DNA from 2 places in the Hylemonella sp. W303a genome. Region 2 is predicted to be linked to the other one. Evidence: riboswitches for the same ligand, from Rfam matches in the RefSeq annotation. Region 2 holds a riboswitch; the other holds the start of a gene.

Region 1 (8,195 bases), on a different contig from region 2:
CTGCCGCCGATGATGACGGTGAACTTGGGCACGTTGACCGTGGCCACCGCCGTCACCATCTTGGCGCCGTGGCGGGCGATGCCCTCGTTCTCGTATTTACGGCCCACCATGAAACCGGTGATGTTCTGCAGGAAGACCAAGGGCACCTTGCGTTGGCCGCAGAGCTCGATGAAGTGCGCGCCTTTCTGCGCGCTTTCGCTGAACAGGATGCCGTTGTTCGCCACGATGCCCACCGGCATGCCCTCGATGTGGGCGAAGCCACAGACCAGGGTGGCGCCGAAACGGGCCTTGAACTCGTGGAACTCTGAGCCATCGACGATGCGGGCGATGACTTCGCGCACGTCGAAAGGTTTGCGACTCTGCTGGCCCGAGGCGTCCATGGGAATGATGCCGTGCAGCTCTTCGGCGGCATAGACAGGGGGCCTGGGCGCGAGGTCCGCACCGGTTGATGGGGCCTCGCGCGGGACGTTCAGGTTCGCCACCGCCCGCCGGGCCAAGACCAAGGCGTGCAGGTCGTCACGGGCCAGATGATCGGCCACGCCCGACAGCCGCGTGTGCACATCGCCGCCGCCCAGGTCTTCGGCACTCACCACCTCTCCCGTGGCGGCCTTCACCAGCGGCGGCCCCCCCAGGAAGATGGTGCCCTGACCCTGCACGATGATGGACTCGTCGCTCATGGCCGGCACATAGGCGCCGCCCGCGGTGCAGCTGCCCATGACCACGGCGATCTGCGCGATGCCTTTCGCGCTCATGTTCGCCTGGTTGTAGAAGATGCGCCCGAAGTGGTCGCGATCAGGGAACACCTCGTCCTGGTTCGGCAGGTTGGCCCCGCCCGAGTCAACCAGGTAGATGCAGGGCAGCCGGTTGGCTTGCGCGATCTCCTGCGCACGCAGGTGCTTCTTGACCGTCATGGGGTAATAGGTGCCGCCCTTCACCGTGGCGTCGTTGCAGACGATCATGCAGTCCACCCCGCTCACGCGGCCGATGCCCGCGATCAGGCCCGCGCCGGGTGCTTCGTCGCCGTACATCGCATGCGCGGCCAGCGGAGCGATTTCCAGGAAGGGCGAGCCGGGGTCCAGCAATTGCTGCACGCGCTCGCGCGGTAGCAGCTTGCCACGCGCGACATGTTTCGCGCGGGCGGTTTCACCGCCGCCCTGTTCCACGCGGGCGAACTGCGCGCGCAGGTCATCCACCAGAGCACGCATCGCCGCAGCGTTGGCCTGGAAGGCTTCCGAGCGCGGATTGAGTTGGGAAATCAGCTGGCTCATGGCGGCCCGTGGGTTCGAGGCGTGTGACGTGTGATCTTCGTCCGCGTGAGGCTCAGGCCGTCTCGGCGTACAGCTCGCGGCCAATCAGCATGCGGCGAATCTCCGACGTGCCCGCGCCGATCTCGTAGAGCTTGGCGTCACGCCACAGGCGCTCGACCGGGAAGTCACGGGTGTAGCCCACGCCACCGAGCGCCTGGATGGCCTCGCCCGCCATCCACGTCGCTTTCTCGGCGGCGTAGAGGATGGCTCCCGCCGCGTCCTTGCGCAGGGTGCGCGCATGCGCGGCCCCGTCGCAGGCGCGGCCCACGGCGTAGACGTAGGCGCGGCAGGCCTGCCAGGTGCTGTACATGTCGGCCAGCTTGCCCTGCATCAGCTGGAACTCGCCGATGCTCTGGCCGAACTGCTGGCGCTCGTGCACATAGGGCAGCACCGCGTCCATGCAGGCAGCCATGATGCCCAATGGCCCGCCGCTGAGGACGGCGCGTTCATAGTCCAGCCCGCTCATCAGCACCTTGGCGCCCTTGCCCACCCCGCCCAGCACATTGGCTTCGGGCACTTCGCAGCGGTCGAAAAAGAGCGGGTAGGTATTGCTGCCGCGCATGCCCAGCTTGTCCAGCTTGGCGCCGTGCGTGAAGCCCGGCCAGCCTTTCTCGACGATGAAAGCGGTCATGCCGCGGGCGCCGAGCTCGGGTTCGTTTTTCGCGTAAACGACCAGCACGTCGGCGTCCCCGCCATTGGTGATCCACATCTTGCCGCCGCTGAGCAGGTAGTAGCCGTTCTTGGGCTCGGCCTTGAGCTTCATGCTCACGACGTCACTGCCCGCGTTGGGTTCGCTCATGGCCAGCGCACCGACATGCTCGCCGCTGATCAGCTTGGGCAGGTACTTCCTCTTCTGCGCCTCGCTGCCGTTGCGGTGGATCTGGTTGACGCAGAGGTTGGAATGCGCGCCGTAGGACAAACCCACCGAGGCCGAGGCGCGCGAGACTTCCTCCATGGCGATGATGTGGGCCAAGTAGCCCAGGTCGACCCCGCCGTATTCCTCGGCCACCGTCATGCCGTGCAGCCCCATGCTGCCCAGCCGAGCCCAGAGCTCGCGCGGGAAATGGTTGTCCCGGTCGATGGCTGCGGCGCGCGGGGCGATCTGGTCGGCGCAGAAGTCGGCCACGGCCTGGCGCAGTTGGTTCAAGGTGTCGCCCAGGCCGAAATCCAGGCCGGGCAAGGGGCGTGCGGGCATGCGCTTGTCTCCTGGGCCTGACGGCCTTTGCTCTTTTTTGTCCGTTCCGACCCCAGGCCTGCGGCCTGGAAGCGAGTTTCTGGCTCCGCAGCTTAGGCGCTATGGCGGCGCATTTGGTGCCAGAATGGTTGCAAATCACGCCACAGTACCGAACCCAGGGTAAGCCCCAGCCGACCGACCGATCCGCATCCCGGCCATCCAGTCGGGTCCCCATACACGATGCCGCGCACCGCCTCCAGCGCCACCGCCACATCCCGATCCGCCAGGAGAGGCAAGGCCGGGCGAGCCGCCACGCCCATGGCCTTTGTGCGGGCCATCGTGCAGGCCTACGGTGACCAGGGCATGGACCCGTCGCACGCCCTGCAGGCGGCACAAATCACGCCATCGGAACTGGCACGCCCGGATGCCCGAGTCAACGCCGCGCAGTTCGAAGCGCTCAACGCGCACGCCATGCAGGAGCTGGACGACGAGGCCCTGGGCTGGTTCAGCCGCAAGCTGCCCTGGGGCAGCCACGGCCTGTTGTGCCGCGCGTCCATCACGGCGCCCGACCTGGGCGTGGCGCTCAAACGCTGGTGCCGCCACCACCGCCTGCTGGTGGACGACATCGTGCTGCGCCTGGAAGTGACGCAAGGTCTGGCCTCGGTGTGGATCGAGGAGCGCCGGCCCGGCGTCTTTCCCGCCCCGGCCCTGCGCGAGTTCTGCCTGGTGTCCACCCTGCGCTTTCTGCTCGGATTCGCGAGCTGGGCCATCGACTCGGGCCTGGCCCTGCGCTCGGTATGTTTCCCCTATGCCGCGCCCGCACATGCCGACGCTTATGCACTGATGTTCCCCGGCCCCGCGCGTTTCGACACGCCGCAGGCGCCGGTGCAACAGGCCGGCCTGTCCTTCGACGCCAGCTACCTGGCCCTGCCCCTGCGGCGCGACGAGGCCGCGCTGCGCGCCATGCTGCAACGCGCCCTGCCGTTGACGGTGCGTCCCTACCGGCGCGACCGCCTGCTCGGGCAGCAGGTGCGCGAGGCCTTGCGCGCGCCCGGCCCCGGCTGCACCGCACAGACGCTGGCGGCGCAGCTGCACATCTCTGCCCGCAGCCTGCACCGGCAGTTGCAGGCCGAAGGGCTGACACTGCAGGCGCTGAAGGACGAGGCGCGGCGCGGCCGGGCCGTGGAACTGCTGCGGCGCAGCCACCGCTCAATCAAGCAAATCGCCCAGGACGCGGGTTTTCGCAACGAGAAGAGCTTCGCCCGCGCCTTCCGCGCCTGGACAGGGCAAAGCCCTTCGGAATTCCGGCGGCAGGCGCGGGCGAGCCCGCAGGCGGATCAGTCCGCGCGAGCCACGGGGATGTAGATCTCGGCACCCTGGCGGCGGAACTCGGCCGACTTCTGCGCCATGCCCGCGTCAAATGCCTGAGACTCGCTCACGCCCTGCGTCTGGGCGAACTCACGCACCTCCTGCGTGATCTTCATGGAACAGAACTTCGGTCCGCACATGGAGCAGAAATGCGCCACCTTGGCCGCGTCCTTGGGCAAGGTCTCGTCATGGAATTTCTGCGCGGTGTCCGGGTCCAGCGAGAGGTTGAACTGGTCCATCCAGCGGAACTCAAAGCGCGCCTTGGACAGCGCGTCGTCTCGCGCCCGCGCCCCCGGGTGGCCCTTGGCCACGTCCGCCGCATGCGCTGCGATCTTGTAGGTGATGAGGCCGGTCTTCACGTCCTCGCGGTCGGGCAGACCCAGGTGTTCCTTGGGTGTGACGTAGCAGAGCATGGCCGTGCCGAACCAGCCGATCATGGCTGCGCCGATGCCGCTGGTGATGTGGTCGTAGCCGGGTGCGATGTCCGTCGTCAACGGCCCCAGCGTGTAGAACGGCGCTTCGCCACAGTGCTTCAGCTGCTCGGTCATATTGGCCTGGATCATGTGCATAGGCACGTGGCCAGGGCCTTCGATCATGGTCTGAACCTCGTGCTTCCAGGCAATCTGCGTCAGCTCGCCCAAGGTGCGCAACTCGGCGAACTGCGCTTCGTCGTTGGCGTCGGCGCCGCTGCCAGGGCGCAGGCCGTCACCGAGCGAGAAGCTCACGTCGTAGGCCTTCATGATCTCGCAGATCTCCTCGAAGCGCGTGTAGAGGAAGCTCTCCTGGTGGTGCGCGATGCACCACTTGGCCATGATGGAGCCACCGCGCGAGACGATGCCCGTCACGCGGTTGGCCGTGAGGTGGATGAAGGGCAGGCGCACGCCCGCATGGATGGTGAAGTAGTCCACACCTTGCTCGGCCTGCTCGATCAACGTGTCGCGGAAGATGTCCCAGGTCAGGTCCTCGGCCACGCCGCCCACCTTCTCCAGCGCCTGGTAGATGGGCACGGTGCCGATGGGCACGGGCGAGTTGCGCACAATCCAGTCGCGGGTGGTGTGGATGTATTGGCCTGTGGACAGGTCCATCACCGTGTCCGCGCCCCAGCGCGTGGCCCACACGAGCTTTTCCACCTCCTCCTCGATGGTCGATGTGACGGCCGAATTGCCGATGTTGGCGTTGACCTTGACCAGGAAGTTGCGCCCGATGGCCATGGGTTCCAGCTCGGGGTGGTTGATGTTGGCTGGGATGATGGCTCGCCCGCGCGCCACCTCGTCGCGCACGAACTCGGGCGTGACCACCTGCGGAATGCTGGCGCCGAAGCTGTGGCCCGCCAGGCGCTGTTCGCGCGTGGCGTCGGCCATGTAGGCACGGGTCCATTCGAGGCGCTGGTTCTCGCGCAAGGCGACGAACTCCATCTCGGGCGTCACGATGCCGCGGCGGGCGTAATGCATCTGTGTCACGTTGACGCCGAGCTTTGCTCGCCGGGGCGCGCGCTGCAAACCCGCGGCCTCGGCACGCAGCGCGGCCAGGGCGTCGGTCTCGCCGCGCTTGAGCCCATCGTCCAGCGCGTAGGGCGCGCGGCCGGTGTAGGTTTCGGTGTCACCCCGCTCGGCGATCCAGCGCTCGCGCAGCGCGGGCAGGCCCTTGCGCACGTCGATGGCGGCTTGCGGGTCCGTGTAGGGCCCCGAGGTGTCGTAGACCGTGACGCGCTCGCCATTGCTCAGCGCGATTTCGCGCAGGGGCACGCGCAAGTCGGGCCGCGAGCCCGTCAGCCAGGTCTTGCGCGAAGCCGGTAACGGCGTGCGCGTGAGGTTGAGGAATTGGTCGAGGCGATCCGGTGCGTTCATCAGTCAGTCTCCGTGCAAGTTGAGGAATTGCTCGGAGCGGACGATCTGCGCGATGGTTCATCGAACGCGAACCGTGGATGGAGGGGGAGTTCCCCAGGCCAGCAAGGCGGGACAGACAGGCAGCGGAGGCTACGAATGCTCGCTGGGAGAAACAACGCGAGCGTGCGAAAACACAGGCTGCTGGTCAGGCTCTTCTTACGCCGGTACAAACCGGATCAAGTTCGCGGGTTCGGATCACCGTCTCAGCAGGTCAGGCCTGCACCCCGGGCAGCGGGGACTGTACAGGAACTTGGTGCCGATGAGAAACGGCATGCTGAACACGCCTGCGCACGTGCCGCGCCCTGGCATCCAGGGTGAATTCCGTTCTCAGCCGCGCGGCATCACCGCCACCGCCGCCAGGGCCTGGCGGTAGGTGTCTTCCAGGGCCTCGGTGCTGTCCACGTTGATCTTGAGGTCCTGGAGCAGGCCGTCGTGCAAGCCAAAGACCCAGCCATGCAGGGTGACCTTCTGGCCGCGGGACCAGGCATCGAGCATGACGGTGGTCTGGGCCACGTTCACCACCTGTTCGATGGCGTTGAGTTCCACCAAGGCGTCATGGCGGAACTTCTCGGGCAGGCTGTCGAGCAGGGCGCGGTGGCGGTCACGCACGTCCATGATGTGGCGCAGCCAGTTGTCGGCCAGACCGATGCGCGCGCCTTCCAGCGCGGCCTGCACACCGCTGCAGCCGTAGTGCCCCACGACCATGATGTGCTCGACCTTGAGGCGCTCCACGGCGAACTGCACGGTGGACAGCACGTTGAGGTCGGACGGCACGACGATGTTGGCCACGTTGCGGTGCACGAAAACTTCACCGGGCTCCAAGCCCGTGATCTGGTTGGCGGGCACGCGGCTGTCGGAACAGCCGATCCACATGTACTTGGGCTGCTGCTGCGCGCGCAGGCCGCTGAAGAAACCAGGACGCTCGCGCTCCATTTGCGCGGCCCAGGCGCGGTTGTGGGCGAATAGATCGGCGGGGGTTTTGCTCATCCGCGCATTGTCCCTGATGTCCCTTGCACTGACGGCCGGGCCATCGCATCGCATCTCGACCACAGAGCGGGAAACGCACCTGCTGCATACAATGGCCCGCTCCTTGGACACTCAGGCTGCGCATGAACGAATTCGAACGCGAACTGCATTACCCGCTGGGAGACACCTTGCCCGTGGCTGGCGGCGCTCTGGAGGTCGCGCCGGGCGTGCGCTGGATACGGATGTCGCTTCCCTTCGCACTGGACCACATCAACCTCTGGCTGCTGCGCGACGAGATGGAAGGCCCCAACGGCCTGCTGCAAGGTTGGACGGTGGTGGACTGCTGCGTCAGCCGAGACGAGTCCAAGGCCCTGTGGGAGCAGATCTTCGCCAACGCGTTGGAAGGCTTGCCCATCCTGCGCGTGATCGTGACCCACATGCACCCCGACCACGTGGGCCTGGCGCACTGGTTGTGCGCGCGCTGGAGCACCCCCGAGCGGCCTTGTCGGCTGTGGATGAGCGCGACGGACTATTACCTGGCGCGCATTGGCTCCGCCGGCAGCAATGGTTTCGGTGGCGAGGGCGCGGCCGTGTTCTTCGCCGCCCACGGGTTGCGCGACCCGGAGTCCATGGACAAAGTGCGCGAACGCGCCTTGTATTACCCCAGCCTGGTGCCTGCCGTGCCCACGCAGTTCGTGCGCCTGATGGACGGTGACCTGGTGCGCATTGGGGCGCACGCATGGCGCTGCATCAGCGGACATGGGCATTCGCCCGAGCACATCGCGCTGTACAACGAGGCGCAGGGGCTGTTGATCGGCGGAGACATGATGCTGCCACGCATCTCCAGCAACATCAGCGTGTTCGAGTCGGAACCGGAATCCAACCCCTTGAAGCAGTTCCTGCAATCCATCGACAAGCTCCAGTGCCTGCCCACGGCCACGCTCACCCTGCCCTCGCACGGCAAGCCCTTCACCGGCCTGCACAAGCGCATCCGGCAATTGCATGACCACCACCGCGACCGCTTGGCCGAGGTCATGGCCGCCTGCGCCGAGCGCCCCCAGTGCGCGGCCGACATCCTGCCGGTGATGTTCAAGCGCAAACTGGATTTGCACCAGACCACCTTCGCCATGGGCGAAGCCATCGCTCACCTGCATGCGCTGTGGCACGAAGGTCAACTGCGCCGCACGCGGGATGCGGATGGGGTGTACCGGTTCCGAGCCTGAGGGCAAGGCGTGACAAACCCTGGCAGAAACAGAAGCGTGAGCGCTGGACGCGAGCGCGCCGTGATTGAAAGCGGCTCGGTTAGGAGCAGTGCACGTTTCCTGCGATCAGGCGGCGCTCAACGGTCGGCCACGGGCAGAGGCGCCACAGCGCCACCCCAAGACGCCAGCAGAAAATCGGCCAGCCGGTCCGGCACGTCATTGTCAAAGCTCATCAGCAATTCCGGCGCCTGGGCCTCGGCCGCGGCCTTCAGGACGCCCGCGAGACTTTCCC
Region 2 (8,195 bases):
CCGTAGCCTTTCTTGGTGTGCGCCAGGATGACCGTGGGCTGGCCCCGGTGCGCCGCCGCGGCTGCGTAGGCGGCGTGGATCTTCACGATGTCGTGCCCGCCGCGCTTGAGGCGGTCGATCTGCTCGTCCGTCATGCCTTGGGCCAAGCGGGCCAGCTCTGGGCTCTGACCGAAGAAGGTGTCGCGGTTGTAGCGGCCGTCCTTGGCGGCGAAGGTCTGCATCTGACCGTCCACGGTGTTCGCGAAGGCACGCGCCAGGGCGCCCGTGGTGTCGCGCGCAAACAAGCCATCCCAGTCACTGCCCCACAGCAGCTTGATGACGTTCCAGCCCGCGCCCGCGAACAGCTTTTCCAGCTCGTCGATGATGCGTCCATTGCCACGCACGGGTCCGTCCAGCCGCTGCAGATTGCAGTTCACGACCCACACCAGGTTGTCCAGGCCTTCCCGAGCCGCGAGGGTTAGCGCGCTCATGCTCTCGGGTTCGTCCATCTCGCCATCACCAAACACGCCCCAGACTTTGCGGCCCGTGCAGTCCAGCAGACGGCGGTGCGTGAGGTAGCGCATGAAGCGTGCGTGGTAGATGGAGCTGATGGGGCCGATGCCCATGGAACCGGTGGGAAACTGCCAGAAGTCCGGCATCAATGTCGGATGCGGGTAACTGCAGAGGCCGCGCGCGCCCTGGCCAGTGCGCGCCAGCGGCGAGGTCAGCTCTTGCCGATAGTGGGCGAGATCGTCTTCGGTCAAACGACCTTCCAGGTAGGCCCGTGCGTACACACCCGGCGCGCTATGGGGCTGGAAAAACACGAGGTCACCCAGGCTCGCCGGGTCGCAGGCCTGCGCCGAGGCCTCGCCACGGGCCCGGAAGAAATGGTTGTAGCCCGTCTCGAACAAATCGGCCGCGCTCGCATAGCTCGCGATGTGGCCACCCAGTTCGCCATACGCTTGGTTGGCACGCACCACCATGGCCAGCGCGTTCCAACGGATCAGCGAGGCCAAGCGCTCCTCCATCGCCAGATCACCCGGGAACGGGGGCTGCACGTCCACGGCAATGGTGTTCACATACGGCGTGGCCAGCTCGGGCTGCCAGCCGATGCGCTGCGCGCGGGCCTGCTCGGCCAAGCTGTTCAGGATATGACGGGCGCGCTCGGCGCCCTGGCTAGCGATCAACGCGGCAAACGCGTCATGCCATTCGGCGGTTTCTTGCGGGTCGGTGTCGGACATGTTCATGCCCTTGAATGTAGGGAGAGACGAGCAAAATTGGCTGCCGAAATGTGCTTACCCAATCTACATCAGCAGCATAAAATGCTTCAATAATCATCATTAACGGCCCAATGAACCTCGATACCACCGATCTTCGGATTCTGGACGAGTTGCAACGCGACGGCGCACTGTCCAACGTGGAACTGGCCCGGCGCGTGCATCTGAGCCCCTCGCCCTGCCTTGCGCGGGTCAAGGCCTTGGAAGCCTCCGGCGTGATCGAGCGCTACGTGGCGATTGCCAGCGCCAACAAGTTGGGCTTGGGCTTGAACGTCTTCATCTCCATCAGCCTCAAATCGCAAAGCAAGGAGGACCTGGCTGATTTCGAGCGCCGCATCGCCGAGCACGACGAGGTGATGGAGTGTTACCTGATGACGGGGGATTCCGACTACCTCATCCGCGTGGCCTTGCCCGACATCGGCGCGCTGGAGAGATTCATCCTGGAACAGCTCAGCCCCATCAGCGGCATCGACAAGATCCGCTCCAGCTTCGCGCTCAAGCAGGTGCGCTACAAGACGGCGCTGCCTCTGCCCACCAACGCCGTGCAACGTCCGGTCTAAGCCAAGCGGAAGGACGCCACGCTGCTCACCAAGCTCTGCGCCTGATCGCGCAGGCTTTGCGCGGCGGCGGCACATTCCTCCACCAACGCCGCGTTCTTCTGCGTGGCCTGGTCGATCTGGGCAACAGCCTCGCTGATTTGGGCCACCCCACGGGATTGTTCCTCCATGGCATGGGCGATCTGCTGCATGTGGGAGGCCACGTCCCCGATGGCCACGGCCGCCTCGCTGACGGTCTCGCCCGCGCCACCGACCTGGCTCGCGCCAGCGCTGATCTCCTGCACGCTGCCCAGAATCAGCTCCTTGATTTCCTTGGCCGCCGTGGCGGAACGCTGGGCCAGCCTGCGCACTTCACCGGCCACGACCGCGAAGCCCCGCCCCTGCTCGCCCGCGCGCGCGGCCTCCACCGCCGCGTTCAACGCCAGGATGTTGGTCTGGAAGGCGATGCCGTCGATGACGGCGATGATGTCCACGATCTTGCGCGATGAGTCCTCGATGCGCCGCATGGTCTCCACCGAAGCCCCCACCGCTTCGCCACCTTGCCCCGCCACCTGGCGCGCGCGGGTGGATTGCTCGTTGGCCCGCATCACCTGCGCCGTGTTTTCGCGCACCGAGACCGTCATCTCTTGGATGGCCGAGGCAGTCTGCTGCAAGGCACTGGCCTGGGTTTCGGTGCGAGAGGACAAGTCGTTGTTGCCCGAAGCGATCTGAATCCCCGCCGAGGCGACCGATTCGGCAGCCTGCTGCACGCTGCGCACCAAGCGGCGCAGGCTTTCGTTCATGTTCGTCAGGTGCGTGAGCAACACGCGCACTTCGGTGTAGCCGCGATCGGGGTCCACCTCGCGGCTCAGGTCCCCTTGCGCCACGGCTTCAGCCAGTCGGCCCGCCACGGCCAGTCCGCCGAGCACGCGGCGAATGATGCGAGCGCAGAGCAACAACACCGCGACGGCGGCGCACACCATGGTCACCAACACCCAGAGGTGGGCCTGGCGTGCCACTTGCTCTCCTTCGCTGCGCACGACCTTGTTATGGGCTTCCAGCATGTCGCTGGGTTCAGCCAGTGTCTTTTCCAGAAGTTCAAAGGAGTCGTGGAATTTCTCCATGCCAGCCTGCGCTCCCGGGAGATCGGTCCCCATCTGGCGCAGCAGTCGGGCACCCATCTCCGCATAGGCACGTGCCTGGGGGAGAACGGCCGTGACCTTGGCGCGGATCTCCGGGGGCAGATCGATCGCTTGCAGGGCCGTCAGGTGCTGGTTGAAGGTGGCCGCGCTCTCGTCCAGTTCCTTGACCGCCTCGGCCAAACCAGCCGCGTCCTGGGCCTGGGCCGCCAGGAGACCCTGCAAAACGCTGGAACGGATGGCGTCATGCATCATGTCCGCCAGCGCCGCGTTCTGCATCGCATCGCCCATGGACGTCGCGGTGTTGAGCTGGTCGGTCATTTGCTCGGCGGCGATCCAGCCAACGGCGCCCACCACCAGCGAGCCCGCGCAGGCCAGCGCGCTCAGGGCCGACAAGGCCAGCTTCAAGCTCAATTTCATCGCCCTCTCCTGGAGTCCGGTTGTGGCGGGCAGTGTGGGCCATGCCCCGCGGGCCCGCAAGGCATGGCGCAAGGCATGAATGGCGGGAATCCGACGGCGCGGGACTGACCGCCGTCAAGAATCGAAAAAACAAGCCGGCGGGGGGTTACCAAGGCGCCGTAAAATCCCGCTCGCGCTCCGCTCATCGTGGTGGGGCGCAACCGCTAGGGGTGTTGCCGCGCGTCGCAAGACACGCGGTGACTGAGAAAGTCCCTTTGAACCTGATTGAGGTAATCCTCGCGCAGGGAAGCCGCTCCAGTTGTCCTCTCAAGACACCGCACGCTGGAGCCCAGCCCACCTGCCTACGTTATTTCGGAATTAACGCATGGCATTCGCATCGAACAAGAGCGTCAACGACGCCATCACCCCCATTTCAGCCGACCGCCGCGCCTTCGGCTTCCAAGACCACGCCTCGCTCTGGTTCAGCCTGGGCGTGGGCCTGCTGGTCATGCAGGTCGGCGCCTACCTGATGCCCGCGCTGGGCACGCGCGAGGCACTGATCGCCATCGTCGCGGGTTCCCTCCTGGGTGCCTTCCTGCTGGGCTCGGTGGCCAAGCTGGGCGCGGACAGCGGTCTGGCCAGCGCGGGCCTGATGCACGCGGTCTACGGCCGACGCTTCGCCATGCTGCCCATCGTGCTCAACATCGTTCAACTGATCGGTTGGGGCAGCTTTGAGCTGGTGGTGATGCGAGACGCCAGCGTGGCGATCACCGGGGCCTCGGCCAGCTGGGCGCCCTGGATCGCTACGCTGTTCTGGGGCGCGATCGTCGCCCTGCTGATCAGCGGCTCCATGGTGACCCTGGTGCGCAAACTGATCGCACGTTTCGCGCTGCCGCTGGTGGTGCTCTCGCTGCTGTGGCTGAGTTGGCAGTTCCTGTCGATGGCGAATGCGCAAGGTTTGGCGGCCCTGTGGAATCGTCCGGGCGAAGGCGGCATGGGTGTGCTGTCGGCGCTGGACCTGGTGATCGCCATGCCCATCTCCTGGCTGCCCCTGGTGGCCGACTACGCGCGCCATGGGCGCGACGGCAAATCGGCGCTGCGCGGCACTTGGCTGGGGTATGCGTTGGCGAACATGTGGTGCTACGGCCTGGGCGTGCTGGTGGTGCTGACGCTGCCCAGCGCCAACCTCGTCAACGCGCTGCTGCTGGCCCAAGGCGGCTTGATCGCGCTCTCGCTCATCCTGATCGACGAGGTGGACAACGCCTATGGCGACGCCTATTCGGGCGCGGTGTCCAGCCACAGCCTGCGGCCGAACAAGAGCATCCGTTTCTGGGGTTTCATCATCACCGCCGCCTGCACGGCCTGCGCCCTGGTGCTGCCCATGCACGCGCTGGAGCCGTTCCTGTTGATGCTGAGCTCGGTCTTCGTCCCGCTGTTCGGCGTGATCCTGGGGCGCCTGGCCTTCGGCGCGAACACCGTCCAGTTGCTCGCAGGCGCGCGGGCCGTGCACGTGGGGCCCCTGCTGATCTGGCTCTCTGGCATCGCGGTCTACCATGGCGCGCCGATGCTGACGCCTGTGGTCGGCTTCCAGACCGGCTCGGCCCTGCCCGCGCTGGCGTTCAGCTTCGCGCTCGCCTACCTCAGCCGCGGCAAGGCATGACGACCATGAAACGCTATGCGCGCGTGCTGTCGATCGCTGGCTCGGACAGCGGCGGCGGCGCAGGCATTCAGGCAGACCTCAAGACCATCTCGGCGCTGGGCGCCTATGGCATGACGGCCATCACCGCGCTGACCGCGCAGAACACGCAGGGCGTCACCGGCATTCACGCGGTGCCACCGGAGTTCCTCAAGGCCCAGATTCAGGCGGTGGTCGAAGACATCGGCGTGGACGCGCTCAAGATCGGCATGCTGCACGCGCCCGAGATCGTCGAAGTCGTGGCCTGGGCCATCCGCCACTACGGGATCGAACGCGTGGTGCTGGACCCGGTGATGGTGGCCACCAGCGGCGACCGGCTGATCGCTGAGGCGACAGTGAGCGTGCTGGTTGAGCAACTCTTCCCGCTCGCCACCGTGATCACCCCGAATCTGGACGAGGCGGAACTGCTGCTGGGCCACAAGATCGATGGCGTACCGGCGCTGGAAGGCGCGGCGCGCGAACTGCTGGCCTTGGGCGCCAACAATGTGCTGCTCAAGGGCGGCCATCTGCCCGGCGACGAGGTGGTGGACCTGCTGCTGACGTGCGACGGCGCACCGCTGCACCTCAAGGCCGCGCGCATTGCTAGCACCAACGTGCATGGCACGGGTTGCACGCTGTCGTCGGCCATCGCGTCCTACCTCGCGCACGGCCATGGGCTGCAAGATGCCGTGCGGCACGCCCGCACCTGGATACTGGGCGCCATCCAGGCGGGCAAGGACGTGCGCACCGGCGGTCTGAACGGCGGCGCGGGCCATGGTCCTCTGAACCACGGTTACGCGCCGGTGGTCATGCAGGTGCTGGGCTGAACGGGCGACGAACGCCGACCGATCAACGCCTTCTCGCTTCACCGCACCAACCCACAAACGCAGAAAACCAGCAACACAGAAACGCAAAGAGACCATGCCAACAGCGCGCGCTTCTTCCTCGGCCCTGGTGCTCGGCGCCGGCCTCATGGGCCGATTGCTGGCCTGGCAGCTCGCGCGCCGCGGCTGGCGCGTGACGGTGCACGAGGCCGCGCCCGCCGACGCGGCCACCGACCCCGCAGGCGTGGCCTCAGGCGCGGCCGCCCGTGTGGCGGCGGCCATGCTGGCGCCACTCGCGGAGTCGGCCATCACCGAACGCAATGTCGTCGAGATGGGACGCTATGCGCTGACCCGCTGGCCCGAGTTGCTGGCCCAACTGAGTCGGCCCGTTTTCTTCCAGCAGGAGGGCACGCTCATCCTGTGGCACCGGCAGGACGCGGCTGAAGCCCGGCGCTTCGCGCAACTGCTGCGGACCACGAACGAGCAGAACCCGCGGCTACCAACCTTGCAGACCTTGGACGCGGACGGCGTGCACGCGCTCGAACCGGGTCTGGAGCGGCGCTTCACGCAGGGGCTGTACCTGCCGGGCGAGGGCCAGCTCGACAACCGGCAACTGTTGGCCGCCTTGCTGCACGAGCTGCAGGCCCTGGGCGTGACGCTGCACTGGAACAGCCGGCGCGCGCCGGATGAAGGGCCTCGCCCAGAAGACGGCCCGGTGGACTGGGTCTTCGACTGCCGAGGTTTGGGCGCCCGTGCGCCGACGCCACCTGCTTCCGGTGGCGGTGGACATGTCACGCGCGCCGCTTTACGCGGCGACGGAGTTGGAGCGCACGCCGCTTTACGCGGCGTGCGGGGCGAGGTCGCGCGGGTCTACGCGCCCGAGGTGCAGCTGACGCGGCCCACGCGGCTGATCCACCCGCGCTATCCGATCTACATCGCGCCCAAGCAGGATCACCTCTACGTGATCGGCGCGACCGAGATCGAGAGCGATGACATGTCGCCGCCGAGCGTGCGGTCGACGTTGGAGCTGCTGAGCGCGGCCTATGCCGTGCACCCGGGTTTCGCCGAGGGACGCATCATCGAGATCGCAGCGCACTGCCGACCGGCCCTGCCGGACAATCTGCCCGAAATCCGTGTGACGCGTGGCCCCGGCGCGCCGGTCATGCGCATCAATGGCCTCTACCGCCATGGCTTCATGATCTCACCCGCTCTGCTGGACGCGGCGCTGGAGATCGTCGAGCAGGACCACCACACGCTCGCCGAGCAACTTGAACTCAGGATCGCGGCATGAAAGTGCTCATCAACCAACAAACCCATGAACTGGACGGCGACGCCACGCTGGCCGACGCCGTCGCGGCCATCGAGGCCAAGCCGCCTTTCGCGGCCGCGGTCAACACGCAGTTCGTGCCCAAGACGCAGTACACGCACCACGCGCTGCGCGACGGCGACCAGGTTGAAATCATTTCTCCCGTCACCGGCGGATGAACGGAGGCCGTATGAAGAACGACATGATCCATGACGACCCACTGGTCCTCTACGGCGAGGCCTTCCCTAGCCGTCTCCTGCTGGGAACCTCGCGCTATCCCTCGCCCGCCGTGCTGGAAACGGCCGTTCAAACCGCACAACCCGCCATGCTGACCGCGTCCTTGCGCCGCCAGGGCGCGGGCTCGGTGTCGCCGGAAAGCGGCCAGGCTTTCTGGCAAATGCTGCGCAAGCTGGGGGTGCCCGTGCTGCCCAACACGGCGGGCTGCCACAGCCCGCGAGAAGTCATCGCCACGGCGCAGATGGCGCGCGAAGTCTTCGAGACCGACTGGATCAAGTTGGAGCTGATCGGTGACGACTACACCTTGCAACCCGACACGCTCAAGCTGGTCGACACGGCAGATCAACTGCTGAAGGACGGCTTCAAGGTGCTGCCCTACTGCACGGAAGACCTGGTGCTGTGCCAACGCCTCGTGGACGTGGGCTGCCAAGCCGTGATGCCCTGGGCCGCGCCCATCGGCACCGGCAAGGGACCGGTGAACCCTTACGCCATGCGCCAGTTGCGCGAACGTCTGGAAGTCCCCCTGATCGTGGACGCGGGCCTGGGCCGTCCCTCGCACGCCTGCACGGTCATGGAGTGGGGCTACGACGCCGTGCTGCTCAACACCGCCGTGGCCCTGGCGCGTGACCCGGTGGCGATGGCGGGCGCCTTCGCCAACGCCGTGCAGGCAGGGCGCGCCGCTTACTTGGGCGGCGCGATGGACGAACAAGAAGCCGCCCAACCCTCCACGCCGGTGTTGGGCACGCCCTTTTGGCATGCATGACGAACACCCCCAGGCTACGCGCCTCGTTGGGCGCTACGCCCCACGCGCCAGCGCCAGAGG

The links. Region 2 has a riboswitch for thiamine pyrophosphate ahead of ACLBKS_RS05150 (purine-cytosine permease family protein). Riboswitches for the same ligand answer to the same signal wherever they lie in the genome.
Region 1: another riboswitch for thiamine pyrophosphate. It lies ahead of thiC (phosphomethylpyrimidine synthase ThiC); the one in region 2 lies ahead of ACLBKS_RS05150 (purine-cytosine permease family protein).

The regions. Positions count from the first base shown of each region.
Region 1 covers NZ_JBKFDG010000001.1:25,780-33,974, reverse strand. Annotated here, with positions in the region: gene ACLBKS_RS00160 (carboxyl transferase domain-containing protein) at 1-1,268, opposite strand, end outside; gene ACLBKS_RS00155 (isovaleryl-CoA dehydrogenase) at 1,321-2,502, opposite strand; gene ACLBKS_RS00150 (AraC family transcriptional regulator) at 2,800-3,846, shown strand; gene thiC (phosphomethylpyrimidine synthase ThiC) at 3,819-5,696, opposite strand; TPP riboswitch at 5,870-5,972, opposite strand; gene can (carbonate dehydratase) at 6,063-6,722, opposite strand; gene ACLBKS_RS00135 (MBL fold metallo-hydrolase) at 6,845-7,924, shown strand; gene ACLBKS_RS00130 (hypothetical protein) at 8,041-8,195, opposite strand, start outside.
Region 2 covers NZ_JBKFDG010000002.1:316,940-325,134, forward strand. Annotated here, with positions in the region: gene aceE (pyruvate dehydrogenase (acetyl-transferring), homodimeric type) at 1-1,226, opposite strand, end outside; gene ACLBKS_RS05140 (Lrp/AsnC family transcriptional regulator) at 1,331-1,816, shown strand; gene ACLBKS_RS05145 (methyl-accepting chemotaxis protein) at 1,813-3,351, opposite strand; TPP riboswitch at 3,547-3,655, shown strand; gene ACLBKS_RS05150 (purine-cytosine permease family protein) at 3,716-4,990, shown strand; gene thiD (bifunctional hydroxymethylpyrimidine kinase/phosphomethylpyrimidine kinase) at 4,996-5,832, shown strand; gene ACLBKS_RS05160 (FAD-dependent oxidoreductase) at 5,927-7,120, shown strand; gene thiS (sulfur carrier protein ThiS) at 7,117-7,314, shown strand; gene ACLBKS_RS05170 (thiazole synthase) at 7,338-8,135, shown strand.